3 regions of the Streptomyces sp. NBC_01537 genome follow, and region 1 is predicted to be linked to each of the others. Evidence: riboswitches for the same ligand, from Rfam matches in the RefSeq annotation. Region 1 holds a riboswitch; each other region holds the start of a gene.
What was found. Region 1 has a riboswitch for thiamine pyrophosphate ahead of thiC (phosphomethylpyrimidine synthase ThiC). Riboswitches for the same ligand answer to the same signal wherever they lie in the genome.
Positions count from the first base shown of each region.

Region 2: it holds a riboswitch for thiamine pyrophosphate, as region 1 does, so the genes downstream of both, OG607_RS12515 (ECF transporter S component) here and thiC (phosphomethylpyrimidine synthase ThiC) in region 1, are expected to answer to the same signal.
Region 3: it holds a riboswitch for thiamine pyrophosphate, as region 1 does, so the genes downstream of both, thiO (glycine oxidase ThiO) here and thiC (phosphomethylpyrimidine synthase ThiC) in region 1, are expected to answer to the same signal.

Region 1 is NZ_CP109392.1:4,934,966-4,940,472, reverse strand. It holds gene OG607_RS22730 (hypothetical protein) at 1-780, shown strand, start outside; gene thiC (phosphomethylpyrimidine synthase ThiC) at 816-2,540, opposite strand; TPP riboswitch at 2,533-2,647, opposite strand; gene OG607_RS22720 (YibE/F family protein) at 2,709-3,965, shown strand; gene OG607_RS22715 (hypothetical protein) at 3,977-4,177, shown strand; gene OG607_RS22710 (flotillin family protein) at 4,311-5,507, shown strand, end outside.
Region 2 is NZ_CP109392.1:2,731,072-2,736,578, reverse strand. It holds gene tsf (translation elongation factor Ts) at 1-257, shown strand, start outside; gene pyrH (UMP kinase) at 434-1,168, shown strand; gene frr (ribosome recycling factor) at 1,282-1,839, shown strand; gene OG607_RS12525 (phosphatidate cytidylyltransferase) at 1,905-2,888, shown strand; gene rlmN (23S rRNA (adenine(2503)-C(2))-methyltransferase RlmN) at 2,935-4,041, shown strand; TPP riboswitch at 4,091-4,210, shown strand; gene OG607_RS12515 (ECF transporter S component) at 4,203-4,775, shown strand; gene OG607_RS12510 (ABC transporter ATP-binding protein) at 4,789-5,507, shown strand, end outside.
Region 3 is NZ_CP109392.1:7,560,884-7,566,390, reverse strand. It holds gene OG607_RS34795 (hypothetical protein) at 1-785, opposite strand, end outside; gene metF (methylenetetrahydrofolate reductase [NAD(P)H]) at 818-1,735, opposite strand; gene thiE (thiamine phosphate synthase) at 1,828-2,472, opposite strand; gene OG607_RS34780 (Rv2175c family DNA-binding protein) at 2,509-2,874, opposite strand; gene OG607_RS34775 (NAD(P)/FAD-dependent oxidoreductase) at 2,932-4,122, opposite strand; TPP riboswitch at 4,209-4,321, shown strand; gene thiO (glycine oxidase ThiO) at 4,314-5,477, shown strand; gene thiS (sulfur carrier protein ThiS) at 5,474-5,507, shown strand, end outside.

The DNA of each region.
Region 1 (5,507 bases):
AGCGAACAACTGCGCACGATGGCGCTCAGCGCCATCGAACCGATAGCCGCCTGCGCAGCACCGGAATACCAGCAGTACCGGAACGTACGCGAGCAGCTTCGCGCGGCGGCCGACAGCATCCGCGGCGTGTCCCGGCGCGCGGCCGCCCCGGTCGGCGCGGGCAGCATCGAGTACGCGGCGGCCATGGGCCCGGTCGCCGACCCCGGAGGCTCCGGCGCGGGGCTGTTCGCCGTCGTCGCCGTCCTCACCCCGATGCTGGCCGGCGCCGCCGCCGTCATCTTCCTGCTGGTCGGCTACGCCCTGCGCATCTCACACCCCGTGCCCGCCATCGCCCAGCCGCTGATCAGCGCCGGGTGGCTGTTCGCCGGGGTCGCCGTCCTCGGCATCGTCCTCGCCATCATCAGCCTGCTCCTCACCGCCCTGCGCAACGGCTCCACCGCCCTCCACGACGGCCCCGACGAGCTCCCGCCCGAGCTCGCCCACGCCCGCGCCGCCTGGCAGCGCGCCCTGCTCGAACGAGGCCTGCGGCCCTTCCTCTTCGAAGCCCTCGCCCAGGCCGCCACCGCCCCGCCGCCGGCCCCCGCCGCCTACGACCCCGGCCCGGGCCCGGGCCGCGCTTCAGGCCCGCGCATGCCGCGCCTGGGCTACTCGCGCCCCGACTTCACCAGTCCGGGCCCCGAGGAATCCCCGGAGCCCGGACACCGTTTCACCAGCCCCGACTTCACAAGCCCGGACTTCACCAGCCCCGACTTCGGCGGCCCGGACAACCCTCCCGCCTGACCGTCAGGCGGTCAGGCGGTCGGTCAGTCAGGCGGTCAGTCGGCTATCGGCAGGTACACCCTGTTCCCGGACGCCGCGAACTCCTCGGACTTCATGCGCATGCCGTCCTCGTACTCGCGCCGGATGTCCTGCGAGATCTTCATCGAGCAGAACTTCGGCCCGCACATCGAGCAGAAGTGCGCCGTCTTGGCGGGCTCCGCGGGCAGCGTCTCGTCGTGGAAGGCGCGGGCGGTGTCCGGGTCGAGAGCCAGGTTGAACTGGTCCTCCCAGCGGAACTCGAAGCGCGCGTCGGACAGGGCGTCGTCCCAGGTCTGCGCGCCCTCGTGCCCCTTGGCGAGATCGGCCGCGTGCGCGGCGATCTTGTAGGTGATGACGCCGGTCTTGACGTCGTCGCGGTCCGGCAGGCCCAGGTGCTCCTTGGGCGTGACGTAGCAGAGCATCGCCGTGCCCCACCAGGCGATCATCGCCGCGCCGATGCCGGAGGTGATGTGGTCGTACGCGGGGGCGATGTCGGTGGTCAGCGGCCCGAGTGTGTAGAAGGGGGCTTCCTCGCAGATCTCCTGCTGGAGGTCGATGTTCTCCTTGATCTTGTGCATCGGGACATGGCCCGGGCCCTCGATCATCGTCTGGACGTTGTGGCGCTTGGCGATGGTGTTCAGCTCGCCGAGAGTGCGCAGCTCCGCGAACTGCGCCTCGTCGTTGGCGTCGGCGATCGAGCCGGGGCGCAGGCCGTCGCCGAGGGAGTACGTGACGTCGTAGGCGGCGAGGATCTCGCAGAGCTCCTCGAAGTTCTCGTAGAGGAAGCTCTCCCGGTGGTGGGCGAGGCACCAGGCCGCCATGATCGAGCCGCCGCGGGAGACAATGCCGGTCTTGCGGGCGGCGGTGAGCGGGACGTAGCGCAGCAGGACGCCGGCGTGGACGGTCATGTAGTCGACGCCCTGCTCGGCCTGCTCGATGACGGTGTCCTTGTAGATGTCCCAGGTGAGCTCCTCGGCCTTGCCGTCGACCTTCTCCAGCGCCTGGTAGAGGGGGACGGTGCCGATGGGGACGGGGGAGTTGCGCAGCACCCACTCGCGGGTGGTGTGGATGTTGCGGCCGGTGGAGAGGTCCATGACGGTGTCGGCGCCCCAGCGGGTGGCCCAGGTCATCTTGTCGACCTCCTCCTCGATGGAGGAGGTGACGGCGGAGTTGCCGATGTTGGCGTTGACCTTCACCAGGAACCGCTTGCCGATGATCATCGGCTCGATCTCGGGGTGGTTGACGTTGGCCGGGAGGACGGCCCGGCCGGCCGCGATCTCCTCGCGTACGACCTGCGGCTGGACGTTCTCGCGGATCGCGACGTACTCCATCTCCGGGGTGATCTCACCGCGGCGGGCGTACGCGAGCTGGGTGACGGCCTGTCCGTCCCGGCCGCGCCGGGGGAGCCGGGGGCGGCCGGGGAAGACCGCGTCGAGGTTGCGCAGGCCGCCCCGGGGGGAGGTGTGCTTGAGGCCGTCGTCCTCGGGGCGGACGGGGCGGCCCGGGTACTCCTCGGTGTCGCCGCGGGCGACGATCCAGTTCTCGCGGAGCGGCGGCAGGCCCCGGCGGACGTCGGTGGTGATGCTGGGGTCGGTGTACGGGCCGGAGGTGTCGTACAGCGTCACATCGCGGCCGTTGGTGAGGTGCACCTGTCGCACGGGGACAGCGATGTCCGGGCGTGACCCGGTCACGTACCCCTTGTGCCAGCCGATTTCGCGCGTGCGTGCATCCTGCATGGTCATGAGACCTACTCCCTACGCCGGCATTACCCGGTAACAGGTTCAGCGGTCGGCGCAGCTGTCGTCAGCGCCCTCTCAGCCCGGTGCTCCGAGCTCCCGCGTTTGCAAAGGTGTCATCACGCTAGCGGGTCCCCCGGGACGTACACCAGTGGGTGTTGCGATGATCGGTTCGTGGACACTGGCACCGATCACTCGCATTCGCATTCGCACGCCCATGCGCATGGGCCGGTGCATCCGGTCTCCCGGCATCTGCGCAATGTCATCGCCGCGGTGCTGGTGCCCTTCGCCGTCGCGGTCGTCGCCGGGCTGATCGTGCTGTGGCCGGGCGGGGTGCCGGCGCACCAGCGGACGGGGGTCGGCTTCGACCAGCAGACCCAGTCCGGACAGGTCGTCAAGATCGTGAGCCTGAAGTGCTCGGAGGCCAACGCGGGCAGTGGTGCGAGCGGCGATGCGTCCATCTGCAAGCGGGCGACCATCGAGGTCACCTCGGGCAAGGACAAGGGCCGCACCTTCACCGAGATCGTCCAGCCGACCCAGTCCCGGCAGTACTCGCTCAACCAGAAGGTCGTGCTCGCGTACGCCCCCAAGGCCCCCAAGGAGCTGCAGTACTCGGTGACGGACGTCGACCGGTCCTTCCCGATGTATCTGCTCGCCGGGCTCTTCGCGGTCGCGGTGATCGCCATCGGCCGCATGCGCGGGCTGCTCGCGCTGATCGCGCTGGTCATCAGCTTCGCGATCCTGTCGCTGTTCATCCTCCCGGCGATCCTGCGCGGCGATCCTCCGCTGCTGGTGGCGGTGATCGGCAGCAGCGCCATCATGCTGATCGCGCTCTACATGTGCCACGGCCTCAACGCCCGCACCTCGGTGGCGGTGATCGGCACCCTCTGCTCGCTCTTCCTGATCGGTGTCCTCGGCTCGGTCTTCATCGCCTGGAGCCATCTGACCGGCAACACCTCGGACGAGACCGGCACCATCCACGCCCTCTACCCCAACATCGAGATCCGGGGCCTGCTGCTCGCGGGCGTCATCATCGGCTCGCTCGGTGTGCTCGACGATGTGACGGTGACCCAGACCTCGGCCGTGTGGGAGCTCAAGGAGGCCGATCCCACGGCCGACTGGCGCAAGCTGTACATCGCCGCGATGCGGATCGGCCGGGACCACATCGCCTCGGTGGTCAACACCCTGGTCCTGGCGTACGCGGGCGCCGCGCTGCCGCTGCTGCTGCTCTTCTCGATCGCCAGCCGCAGCGTGCTGGGCGTCGCGGGCAGCGAGCTCGTCGCGGAGGAGATCGTACGGACCCTGGTCGGCAGCATCGGCCTGGTGGCCTCGGTGCCGCTGACGACGGTGATGGCAGCGTTGGTGGTGTCGGCGGACCGCGGCCACAACAATGGCGTCAGCAGCGGGGGACGCCGGCGCCGCGCGAAGTGAGGGGGATCCCCGTGATCGGGCTACAGGGCAGGGTGACGGGGACGGTCGGACCGGGCCTGGTCGGCGAGGTGATCGTCAAGGTGCGGGGTGGCGCGGAGGCCTTTCTGGCGTATCCCGTGACACCGGGGGAGCGGCTGGAGCCGGGCACGCTGATCGTGGTCGTCGAATACCAGGCGCCGCGCACGGTGTACGTCGCCGCCGCATACGGCTGAACCCGCGCTGACCTGCCGGGATCCGACTGCGCGTCAAAATTGTGACAAGGAATCGTAAGCGTCTTCCAGCGCGGCTCGCGCAGGCGCACACTCCCGTACGCGGCCCCAATCCGGGGCCATCGTAAGGGGGCGTATGCCGATGTTCATCGGCGCCGTGGCGGGAGTGGTTCTCGCCGCAATCATCATCTCGGTCGGGATTTTCAAGCTCATGTGGCGGGTCGCCGAACCGAACGAAGCTCTGGTCATCTCAGGCTCCAAGCACCGCACGGAGGGGCTTGAGGAGGGGATGGGCTTCCGTATCGTCACCGGGCGCGGGACGCTGGTCGTTCCGGGCGTGCAGGCGGTGCGCAAGCTGTCGCTGGACCTCAACGAGGCCGAGCTGTCCGTGGACTGCGTGACCAAGCAGGGGATCCCGCTGAAGGTGCGGGGTGTGGTGATCTTCAAGGTGGGCGACGACTTCGTGTCGATCGCGAACGCGGCCCGCCGTTTCCTGGACCAGCAGAAGTTCATGGGGGCCCGGGTGCACAACGTGTTCTCCGGTCATCTGCGGTCCATCGTGGGCGGGCTGACGGTCGAGGAGATGATCCGGGACCGCGACAAGCTCACCGCGCAGACCCGGGCCGCGTCCGGCTCGGAGATGGAGAAGCTCGGCCTGATCATCGACTCGCTGCAGATCCACGAGATCGAGGACCCGACCGGCTACATCCGCAACCTGGCCGCCCCGCACGCCGCCGCCGTCCACCGCGACGCGCGCATCGCGCAGGCCGAGGCCGACCGGCTGGCCACCGAGGCCGAGCAGAAGGCCGCCGCGCGGATGTCGGAGGCCACCCGCGACAGCGAGATCCAGCAGGCGGGCTACCAGGCCGAGCGCGACAAGGCGGCCGCCAAGGCGACGCAGGCAGGCCCTCTCGCGGAGGCCGCGGCCAAGCAGGAAGTCGTGATCCAGGAGACCCGGGTCTGGGAGCTGGAGGCCCAGCGCCGCGAGCAGCAGCTCCAGGTGGACGTACGCAAGCCCGCGGACGCGGCCGCGTACGAGAAGCGGACCTGGGCCGAGGCCGAGCGTGACGCACGGATCTCGGCGGCGGAGGCGAAGGCCAAGGAGACCGAGCTGGCCGCGATCGCCGAGGCGAACCAGGTGAAGATCGCCGCCGCCGCGAAGGCCGAGATGACCAAGGTGAGCGGTCTGGCGGCCGCTGCCGCCACCCGTGCCACCGGTGAGGCCGAAGCCGCGGCCACTCAGGCTCGCGGGCTCGCGGAGGCCGAGGCGGCGAAGGCCAAGGGCCTCGCCGAGGCCGAGTCGATCAAGGCACGGGCCGCCGCGCTCGCCGAG
Region 2 (5,507 bases), 2.2 Mb from region 1:
CCTTCCTCTCCCGCGAGGAGATCCCCGCCGACGTGCTCGAGAACGAGCGCCGCGTCGCCGAGGCCACCGCGCGCGAGGAGGGCAAGCCGGAGGCCGCGCTCGCCCGCATCGTCGAGGGCCGCGTCACCGGTTACGTCAAGGAGAACGCGGTCCTGGAGCAGTCCTTCGCCAAGGACAGCAAGAAGACCGTCCAGAAGGTCCTGGACGAGGCCGGCGTCACGCTGAAGCGCTTCGCCCGCTTCCGCGTCGGTGTCTGAGACCCGACCCCCGTCGAGTCCCAGGACACCGACAGACCGACGGCCCCTATAGGGTCGTAGCAGTCGGCCGCCGATCCTGCCGACCGCAGTTGTGACGAGGAGGCCATTGCCGTACAGGGAACGATCACGGACCCGAGCGGCAATGGCCTTCTTCGTACGTGCACGAGGAGAACCCCATGGAAGACAGCACCCACCGCCGGTACCTGCTCAAACTGTCCGGTGAGGCCTTCGCCGGAGGAGGGGGACTGGGCGTCGACCCCGACGTCGTGCACACCATGGCCCGGGAGATCGCCGCGGTCGTCCGGGAGGGCTACGAGATCGCCATCGTCATCGGCGGCGGCAACTTCTTCCGCGGCGCCGAGCTGCAGCAGCGCGGCATGGACCGCGCGCGCAGCGACTACATGGGCATGCTCGGCACCGTCATGAACTGCCTCGCCCTCCAGGACTTCCTGGAGAAGGAGGGCATCGAGACCCGGGTGCAGACCGCCATCACCATGGGCCAGGTCGCCGAGCCCTACATCCCGCTGCGCGCGGTACGCCACCTGGAGAAGGGCCGCGTCGTCATCTTCGGCGCGGGCATGGGCATGCCGTACTTCTCCACCGACACCACCGCTGCGCAGCGCGCCCTGGAGATCCACGCGCAGGCGTTGCTGATGGGCAAGAACGGGGTCGACGGGGTGTACGACTCCGACCCGCGCAAGAACCCGGACGCGGTCATGTTCGACGCTCTGGAGTACGGCGACGTCCTGGCGCGCGACCTGCGTGTGGCGGATCTGACGGCGATCACGCTGTGCCAGGACAACAAGCTTCCGATCCTCGTCTTCGAGCTGCTCGCGGAGGGCAACATCGCGCGGGCTGTGAAGGGTGAGAAGATCGGCACGCTCGTCAACGAGCAGGGCTCTCGCGGCTGAGCGAGGGCCGTGACGGCTCGTTACGGGGATGGACAACACGCTGCCGGTCGGACACCGTGCAGGTAAAGACGCGCGCAGGGGCGAGACCCCGCCTTCTGAAAACGGAGCACATGGTGATTGAAGAAACCCTCCTTGAGGCAGAGGAGAAGTTTGAGAAGGCCGTCGTGGTCGCCAAGGATGACTTCGCCGCGATCCGCACCGGCCGTGCCCACCCGGCGATGTTCAACAAGATCGTCGCCGACTACTACGGCGCCCTGACCCCGATCAACCAGCTGGCCTCCTTCGCGGTCCCCGAGCCGCGGATGGCCGTCATCACGCCATTCGACAGTTCCGCGCTGCGCAATATCGAGCAGGCGATCCGCGACTCCGACCTCGGCGTCAACCCGAGCAACGACGGCCGCATCATCCGGGTGGTCTTCCCGCAGCTGACGGAGGAGCGCCGCCGGGACTACATCAAGGTCGCCCGCACCAAGGCCGAGGACGCCAAGATCTCCATCCGCAGCGTGCGCAGGAAGGCCAAGGAGACCCTCGACAAGCTCGTCAAGGACGGCGAGAGCGGTGAGGACGAGGTGCGCCGCGCGGAGAAGGAGCTCGACGACACCACGTCGAAGTACGTTCACCAGGTGGATGAGCTGCTCAAGCACAAGGAAGCCGAGCTGCTCGAAGTCTGATCATCTGCTGTACTCATCTCACGCCCTCTCCTGACGGCCGGAACGAAAACGCGAGGCGAATCTCCGTGAACGACTCTTCCTGGGGAGCTTCGCCACGCGCCGGCTCCTGGGGAGGCGAGAACGAAGGGGCTGCTCAGCTGAGCGGCCCCTTGTTCCGCGACGAGGCCCCCCAGCCCGGGCCCGCCCCCGCCGAGCGCCCCGAGCCGGGGGACGGCGGGCAAGGCCCTGCCAAGAAGAACGCGGGCCGGAACCTGCGGGCGGCGATAGGAGTCGGGGTCGGCCTCGGCGCGGTGATCATCGCCTCGCTCTTCGTCGTCAAGGCGGCCTTCGTCGGCGTCGTGGCCGTGGCCGTCGTCGTCGGCCTCTGGGAGCTCACCTCACGGCTCTCCGAGCGCAAGGAGATCCACGCCCCCATCATCCCGCTCGCCGTCGGCGGCGCCGCCATGGTCGTCGCCGGATACGCGCGCGGCGCCGAGGGCGCCTGGGTGGCGATGGCCCTCACCTCCCTCGCGATCCTGGTGTGGCGGATGACCGACCCGCCCGAGAACTATCTGCGGGACGTCACGGCGGGCGTCTTCGCCGCCTTCTACGTGCCCTTCCTGGCCACCTTCGTCTCGATGATGCTGGCCGCTCACGACGGCGCCTGGCGGGTCTTCGTCTTCCTCGTCCTCACGGTGATCAGCGACACCGGCGCGTACGCGGTCGGCTGGCGCTTCGGCACCCACAAGCTCGCCCCGCGCATCAGCCCCGGCAAGACCCGTGAGGGCCTCGTCGGCGCGGTGACCTTCGCCATGACGGCCGGCGCCCTGCTGATGCACTTCCTCATCGAGGACGGCCAGTGGTGGCAGGGCCTGCTGCTGGGCCTCGCCGTCGCCACCAGTGCGACGCTGGGCGACCTCGGCGAGTCCATGATCAAGCGCGACCTCGGCATCAAGGACATGGGCAAGGTGCTGCCGGGGCACGGGGGCATCATGGACCGCCTCGACTCCCTGCTGCCGACGGCGCCGGTGGTCTGGCTGCTGCTGGTGGTCTTCGTGGGAGCCGGCTGAGCGCCGGGCCGAGCGGTTTCCGGGCTGTGGGAGACTGGTAGGCGTTATGCCTAAGCCCGGAGAACTCACTTTCGTCACGCCGCGCGGTGCCAAGAAGCCCCCGCGGCACCTCGCCGACCTCACTCCCGCAGAGCGCAAGGAGGCGGTCGCCGAGCTCGGCGAGAAGCCGTTCCGCGCGAAGCAGCTCTCGCAGCACTACTTCGCGCGGTACGCGGACGACCCCGCGGCCTGGACCGACATCCCGGCGGCCTCGCGCGACAAACTGGCGAGCGACCTCATGCCCGAGCTGATGTCGGTCGTCCGGCACATCTCGTGCGACGACGACACGACCCGCAAGACGCTGTGGCGACTCTTCGACGGCACGCTCGTCGAGTCCGTGCTGATGCGCTATCCGGACCGGGTCACCATGTGCATCAGCTCGCAGGCCGGCTGCGGCATGAACTGCCCGTTCTGCGCGACCGGCCAGGCGGGCCTGGACCGCAATCTGTCGACGGCCGAGATCGTGCACCAGATCGTGGCCGCCATGCGCGCGCTGCGCGATGGCGAGATCCCTGGTGGGCCCGCCCGGTTGAGCAACATCGTCTTCATGGGCATGGGCGAGCCGCTCGCCAACTACAACCGCGTCGTCGGCTCCATCCGCCGCCTCACCGACCCCGAGCCGGACGGTCTGGGACTGTCGCAGCGCGGCATCACGGTCTCCACGGTCGGCCTGGTCCCGGCGATGCTGCGCTTCGCCGACGAGGGCTTCAAGTGCCGCCTCGCGGTTTCGCTGCATGCGCCTGACGACGAGCTGCGCGACACTCTCGTGCCGGTCAACACCCGCTGGAAGGTACGGGAGGTGCTGGACGCCGCGTGGCACTACGCGGACGTCTCGGGCCGCCGTATCTCCATCGAGTACGCGCTGATCAAGGACATCAACGACCAGGCCTGGCGCGCCGATCTGCTCGGCAGGCTCCTCAAGGGCCACCGGGTGCACGTCAACCTGATTCCGCTCAACCCGACGCCCGGCTCGAAGTGGACGGCGTCGCGTCCGGAGGACGAGCGGGCGTTCGTGGCGGCCCTGGAGTCGCACGGGGTGCCGGTGACGGTCCGGGACACCCGGGGCCAGGAGATCGACGGGGCGTGCGGGCAGCTGGCGGCTTCCGAGCGCTGACCTGCGCTGCTACAGTTCGCAGCGCACGATCGCACAACAGTACAAAAGAACATTCCGACAGGGGAGCGCACACAGCGCTGAGAGTGCGGCGCCGTCATCGAACGGTGGGCCGCAGACCCTCGAACCTGATCCGGGTAATGCCGGCGAAGGGAGTCATCACCATGAGCAGCAATCGCTGGCGGACCGTCGACATCGTCGTCACCGCCGTCCTCGGCGCCGCGTTCGGCGTCATCTTCTGGGCCTGGAACACCCTGTGGGAAGGCGCGGCCAACGCCATACCCCTGCCCGGCCGGGCCGTCCTGTACGGCGTCTGGCTGGTGCCGGCGGTCCTCGGCCCGCTGGTGATCCGCAAGCCCGGCGCCGGCATCTTCTGCGAGGTCGTCGCCGCCACCGTCGCGACCTTCTTCGGCTCCCCGTGGGGCCTGGTCACGCTGCTGTACGGAGTGCTGCAGGGCCTGGCCGGCGAGTTCGGCTTCGCGCTCTCCGCCTATCGCAGCTGGCGCTGGCCCACCGCGCTGGCGGGCGGTGTGCTGGCCGGTGCGGCGGCGGCGCTGCTGGACATCGTGCTCTACTACCCGACGACCGGCACCGGCTGGAAGACCGCGTACGCCGCGCTGGTCATCGCCAGCTCGGCCGTGATCGCCGGGCTCGGCAGCCTCGCGCTGACCAAGTCCCTCGCCCAGACCGGAGCGCTCGACCCGTTCCCGTCCGGGCGGGAGCGCGTCGCGGTCTGAGGCTCTGGCTCGTATGACAGTCGTACGCCTCCGGGGCTTCGGCCACCGGCACGCCGGGCGGCGCCGCTGGGCGCTGCGCGGCGTCGACCTCGACATCGCGCACGGCGAGCGGGTCGCGCTGCTCGGCCCTTCGGGGGCGGGCAAGTCGACGCTGCTTGCCGCGCTCGCGGGGCTGCTGCCGCCGGAGTCGGGCGAACGCGAGGGCACCATCGAGGTCCGGGAGCGGACGGGCATCGTCTTCCAGGACCCGCAGTCCCAGCTCGTCATGGCCCGGGCCGGCGACGACGTGGCCTTCGGACTGGAGAACACCGGCACTCCGGCCGAGCGCATCTGGCCGCTCGTCGACGACGCGCTGCGCAGGGTCGGTTTCCCGTACGGCCGGGACCGGCCGGTCGCCGCGCTCTCCGGCGGCGAGCAGCAGCGGCTCGCGCTCGCGGGCGCCCTCGTGTCCCGGCCCGCACTGCTGCTGCTCGACGAGCCCACCGCCAACCTCGACCCGGACGGCGCACGGCTGGTGCGCGGCGCCCTGGCCGGGCTCGACGGCACCACGATGATCATCGTCGAGCACCGGGTCGCCGAGCTGGTGCCGTTGCTGGACCGGGTGATCGTGCTGGAGCCCGGCGGCGGCATCCGTGCCGACGGACCGCCCGGGCGGATCTTCACCGAGTACGGTGACGAACTGGCCGCGGACGGCGTGTGGGTGCCGGGCCGTCCGCCCGAGCTGCGCATGCC
Region 3 (5,507 bases), 2.6 Mb from region 1:
ATGTAGGGCTGCTGCTGCTGTTGCTGCTGCTGCCCGGGGTCCTGCTGGGGGGCCCAGACGCCGTCGGCGGGGGTGTCGTAGCCGTAGGACTGCTGCTGGGCGTAGGGGTCGGCGTAGCCGTAGGTCTGCTGGGAGGAGTCCCAGGCGGCGGTCTGGGGCTGGGGCTGCTGCTGCCAGTCGTTGCCGTAGCCCTGGACGCCGTAGCCCTCGTAGCCGCCGCTGGTGTAGGGGTCGGGGGTGTAGGAGGACTGGCCGTCGTAGACGGGGAACTCGCCGCTGTCCTCGAGCAGGGGGACGGGCTGGTAGACCTGGGTGGAGTCGAAGACGGAGGCGTCGTACTCGTAGTTGTAGGCGGCGGTCTGTTCGGCCAGTTCCTCTGCCTGCGCCTCGGACTCGACGGACAGCTCCTGCTCGACCGGCAGCGGCTCGGCGGCGGCAGCGCCGCCCTTGGCACGGCGCCTGCTGCGGCCCGCGGGCGCCGCGGCCGGTTCGGCCGGTGCCTCCTCCTCCGTCTCCTCGCCCGCGTCGCCGCCGCGCCGGATCGCCCAGCCGGTGGAGAAGCCCTTGCGGTAGGAGAGGGTGACGAAGGTCTGCCCGGTGGCGAAGGCGACCGCGCCCGCGCCGATGACGATGACCGACGGGAGGTAGACGCCGAGCACGACGCCCAGGAAGCCGGCGAAGGCGAGCAGGCGCCAGCGCAACCGCGCCTTGTACTGCAGCAGCACCTCGCCGAGCAGCCATAGCGCGACCACGCCGAACGCGATGTAGAGCACCGTGTAGCCCATGTCGCACTTCCTCACCGATACCGTCGACGGCCCTACGACCTCTGGTGCAGTCCCAGATTCTCGTAGATTTCCAGCGACGCCGTGGAGTGATTCAGGGTGATGAAGTGCAGTCCCGGGATCTCCTCGGCCATGAGCCTTCGGCACATCTCGGACGCGTACTCCACCCCGATCGCCCGCACCGCAGCCGGATCGTCCTTGACCGCGAGGATACGGTCCGCAAGCTCCGCTGGGAAAGGCGCGTTCCCCAGCTGGGCAAAGCGCTCGATCTGCTTCACGTTCGTGACGGGCATGATCTCGGGGATGATCGGGGTGACGCAGCCTGCCGCATCGACCCGGTCACGCAGGCGCAGGTAGTCGTCGGCGCGGAAGAACATCTGCGTGATCGCGTAGTCCGCACCCGCCCGGCATTTGTCGACAAAGTGACGGGTGTCACTCTCCCAGTCCGCCGAGCGCGGGTGCATCTCGGTGAACGCGGCCACGCCCACGCAGAAGTCGCCGGACTCCTTGATGAGCCTCACCAGGTCTGCGGCGTAGGTGACCCCGCTGGGGTGCGGGACCCACTCCCCCATCGGGTCGTCCGGCGGGTCGCCGCGCACCGCGAGCAGGTTGCGGATCCCGGCGTCGGCGTACTGGCCGATGATGTTGCGCAGCTCGGCGATGGAGTGGTTGACGGCCGTCAGGTGCGCGACGGGGGTGAGCGTGGTGTCCGAGACGATCCGCTCGGTGGCCCGCACCGTGCCCTCGCGTGACTTGCCGCCGGCGCCGTAGGTGACGGAGACGAAGGTCGGCGCGACCGCCTCGATCCGGCGGATGGCGTTCCACAGGGTGCGCTCGCCCTTGTCGGTCCGGGGCGCCATGAACTCGAAGGAGTACGAACGCTGACCGGAGGCGAGCAGCTCACGAATGGTGATTGCTCGGTCGGTCCTGGTGGAAGCTGTACCAAGGGCCATGCCGTTCAGGCTAACGGCGCTTGTGTGATCGCCCAACCAGCAGCGACCGTTTGTCCATCTTTTGGGACCATGATCTCGTCCCAGGGCAGGCCTCAGCCACGGTCCCGTACCCGTTTGGCGAGCTCGGCGGCCGCCGCACCCGGTTCCGCCGCCTCAGTGATCGCCCGTACGACGACGATCCGCCGGGCCCCGGCGTCCAGCACCTGATCGACGTTCGTCAGGTCGATGCCGCCGATCGCGAACCACGGCCGTGCGGTGCCCAGCCCGGCCGCGTACCGCACCAGCTCCAGGCCCGGCGCGTGCCGTCCCGGCTTGGTGGGGGTCGGCCAGACCGGCCCGGTGCAGAAGTAGTCCGCACCGGGCTCGGCGGCGGCCGCGGCCGCCTCGGACTCGGCATGACAGGACCGTCCGATGATCACCCGGTCACCGAGGATCGCGCGGGCGGCCGGCACCGGCAGGTCTCCCTGCCCCAGGTGCAGTACGTCCGCGCCCGCCGCGTGCGCGACATCCGCCCGGTCGTTGACCGCGAGCAGCCTGCCGTGCCTGCGGCACGCGTCGGCGAGGACCGCGAGGTGTTCCAGCTCCTCGCGGGCCTCGATCCCCTTGTCGCGCAGCTGGATGACGTCCACGCCCGAGCCGAGCACCTCGTCCGCGAAAGCGGCCAGGTCGCCCTGCCGCTTACGGGCGTCGGTGCACAGGTAGACGCGGGCGTCGGCGAGCTGCGCGCGGGTGGTCATACGGAAGGTCCCCTGGGGTTCGCTCTGGGCGGCGGGCTAGAGGGCGAGCGCCTGGGCGCGGCGCTTCACCTCGGTCCCGCGATTCTCGCGCAGCGCCTGCACCGGCGTGCCGGGCAGGGTGGGGTCAGGGGTGAAGAGCCATTCGAGGGCCTCTTCGTCGTTGAACCCGTCGTCCTTGAGCAGGTTCAGCGTTCCGGCGAGGCCCTTCACGATCTTGTCTTCGCCGAGGAAGTCGGCGGGAACCATCAGGACCCGGTTCTCACCGCGGCGCACCGCGATCAGCTGACCTTCCTTGATCAGCGGCCGGATGCGGGTCACCTCCAGGCCGAGCCGCTCCGCGACATCGGGGAGCGTCAGCCAGGACGGTACGAGGGCGTCAATCTTTGCGTCGATCTCGGTCACAGGCACAAGCCTGCCATCCCGGACCGACAGTGCGATACCGCACCGCTCATTGAGCGCCTACCGAGCCGCCGCCTTGAGGGGAACGGCCGGGTCCGCTGCCGCCGCCGTATCCAGCCGGGCGCCGCGCTCGATGAGCTTACGTCCCTGCGCGAGGTCCCGCGGGCGGCCCACGGCCAGCAGCGCCGTCAGCGCCCCGTCGCGCAGCCAGCACACCGACCACGCCGGGCCGTCCGGGTCGCCGCGCCACAGCACCGTGTCGGCCGGGGAACGGTGCCCCGCGTACTGCACGAAGCGGCCGAACTGCTCGGACCAGAAGTACGGCACCGGGTCGTAGCGCTCGTCCTCGCCCAGCAGGTTCGCGGCGGCGGTCCTCGGGCCCTGGAGCGCGTTGTCCCAGTGGTGGATCAGCAGCCGCGTCCCGTAGCGCGCCGACGGGAACGACGCGCAGTCCCCGACCGCGTACACCTCCGGCACGGACGTACGCAGCCGGTCGTCCGCCAGCACCGAGCGGTCCCCCGGGTCCAGCGCCACGCCCGAGCCGGCCAGCCAGCCCGTGGCGGGGCGCGCTCCGACGCCCACCACGACCGCCCCGGCGGGCAGCCGGGTCCCGTCCGCCAGCAACACCGCCCCGGGCTCCACGCCCGCCACGGCGGTGCTCGTCCGCAGCTCCACGCCCGCCTCGGCGTACCAGCCGCGCATGCGCTCGCCGATCTCCGCCGGCAGCGCGCCGGCCAGCGGCCGGTCCGCCGCTTCCACCACGGTCACCGCGCAGCCCGCCTGGCGTGCCGCCGTGGCGAACTCCGCGCCGATCCAGCCGGCGCCGACCACGACGATGTCGCGCTTCGCCTCCAGCACGGGGCGCAGCGCGGCCGCGTCGTCCAGCGTGCGCAGCGCGTGCGCGGTCTCGGTCCCGGGCAGGGTCACCGGCTGCGCGCCGGTCGCGATCACCAGGTGGTCGTACGGGATCGCTTCCCCGTCGGCCGTCGTGACGGTGCGCTCCGCCGGGCTCAGCGTCGCGGCCTCGCGGCCCAGCAGCAGCTCGACGTCGAGCGCCCTGAAGTCCACGTCGAAAGCCGCCGTCGTCACGCCCTTGGACAGCGGCGGCCTGTCGTACGGCGCGTGCGGCTCCTCCCCGAGGAGCGTGATCGCCCCGCCCCAGCCCTGTTCCCGTAGGGACACCGCTGTCTGGACCCCGGCCATTCCGGCCCCGACGATGACGGTTCGCCGCGCGCTGTCGCTGCTGCTCACGGTTCACGGTAACCCCGCGGGGTCCGTCGTCGCGTGCGGCCCGCCCTGCCCGGTCCGAGGGTTGTCGCGCTAGGGTGGCAACGCGAAAACGCACTCGCGGGAGCCCGGCGGACCGGGCTGAGAGGGCGGCTGACCGGCCGCCGACCGTACGAACCTGATCCGGGTCATGCCGGCGAAGGGAGCAGAAGCAGATGCATCGCTATGACGTCGTCGTCGTGGGCGGCGGCCTCATCGGCCTGGTCACGGCGTGGCGGGCGGCCCAGCAGGGCCTGCGCACAGCCGTGGCGGACCCGGAACCGGGCGGCGGAGCCGCGCACGTGGCGGCGGGGATGCTGGCCGCCGTGACGGAGCTGCAGTACGGGGAGCAGACCCTCCTGGACCTCAACCTCGCCTCCGCGCGCCAGTACCCGGCCTTCGTCGCGGAGCTGACCGAGGCGACGGGCCTGGAGCTCGGCTATCGCCGGTGCGGCACGCTCGCCGTGGCGCTGGACTCGGACGACCGCGCGCATCTGCGCGAGCTGCACGCGTTCCAGCATTCCCTGGGCCTGGAATCGCAGTGGCTCAGCGGCCGGGAGTGCCGCCGTCTGGAGCCGATGCTCGCGCCGGGCGTACGAGGCGGCCTGCGCGTGGACGGGGACCATCAGATCGACCCGCGCCGCCTCGCGAAGGCGCTGCTGCGCGCGGCGGACAGGGCCGGCGTGGCGTTCCACCGCCGGCAGGTCGCCCGCGTCGATCTCGGGCTCGACGGCCGGGCCAGGGGCGCCACGCTGGCCGACGGGACGACGCTCACGGCCGGGCAGACGGTGCTCGCCGCGGGCAGCCGCAGCGGCAGTGTCGAGGGGCTGCCGGAGGACGCGCTGCCGCCGGTGCGCCCGGTGAAGGGGCAGGTGCTGCGCCTGCGCATACCGGCGGACTACGCGCCGTTCCTCTCCCGCACCGTACGGGCCGTCGTGCGCGGCGGGCACGTGTATCTCGTGCCGCGCGAGAACGGTGAGCTGGTCGTCGGCGCGACCAGTGAGGAGCTGGGCTGGGACACCACGGTCACCGCGGGCGGGGTGTACGAGCTGCTGCGGGACGCTCACGAACTCGTACCGGGTATCACCGAGCTCCCGCTGACCGAGACCCTCGCGGGCCTGCGCCCCGGCTCGCCGGACAACGCGCCGATGCTCGGGCATGCGCGCACCGTGCCGGGGCTGCTGCTGGCGACCGGGCATCACCGCAACGGCGTGCTGCTCACGCCCGCGACCGGCGACATCATGGCCGAGCTGCTGACCGGCGGCGAAGTCCCCGCGTACGCCCGGCCCTTCTCCCCCGACCGCTTCCACTCCCCGTCCCTGCTGGAGCAGCCCGCATGACCGCCTCCGTCTCCGCCTCCGCCTCCGCCT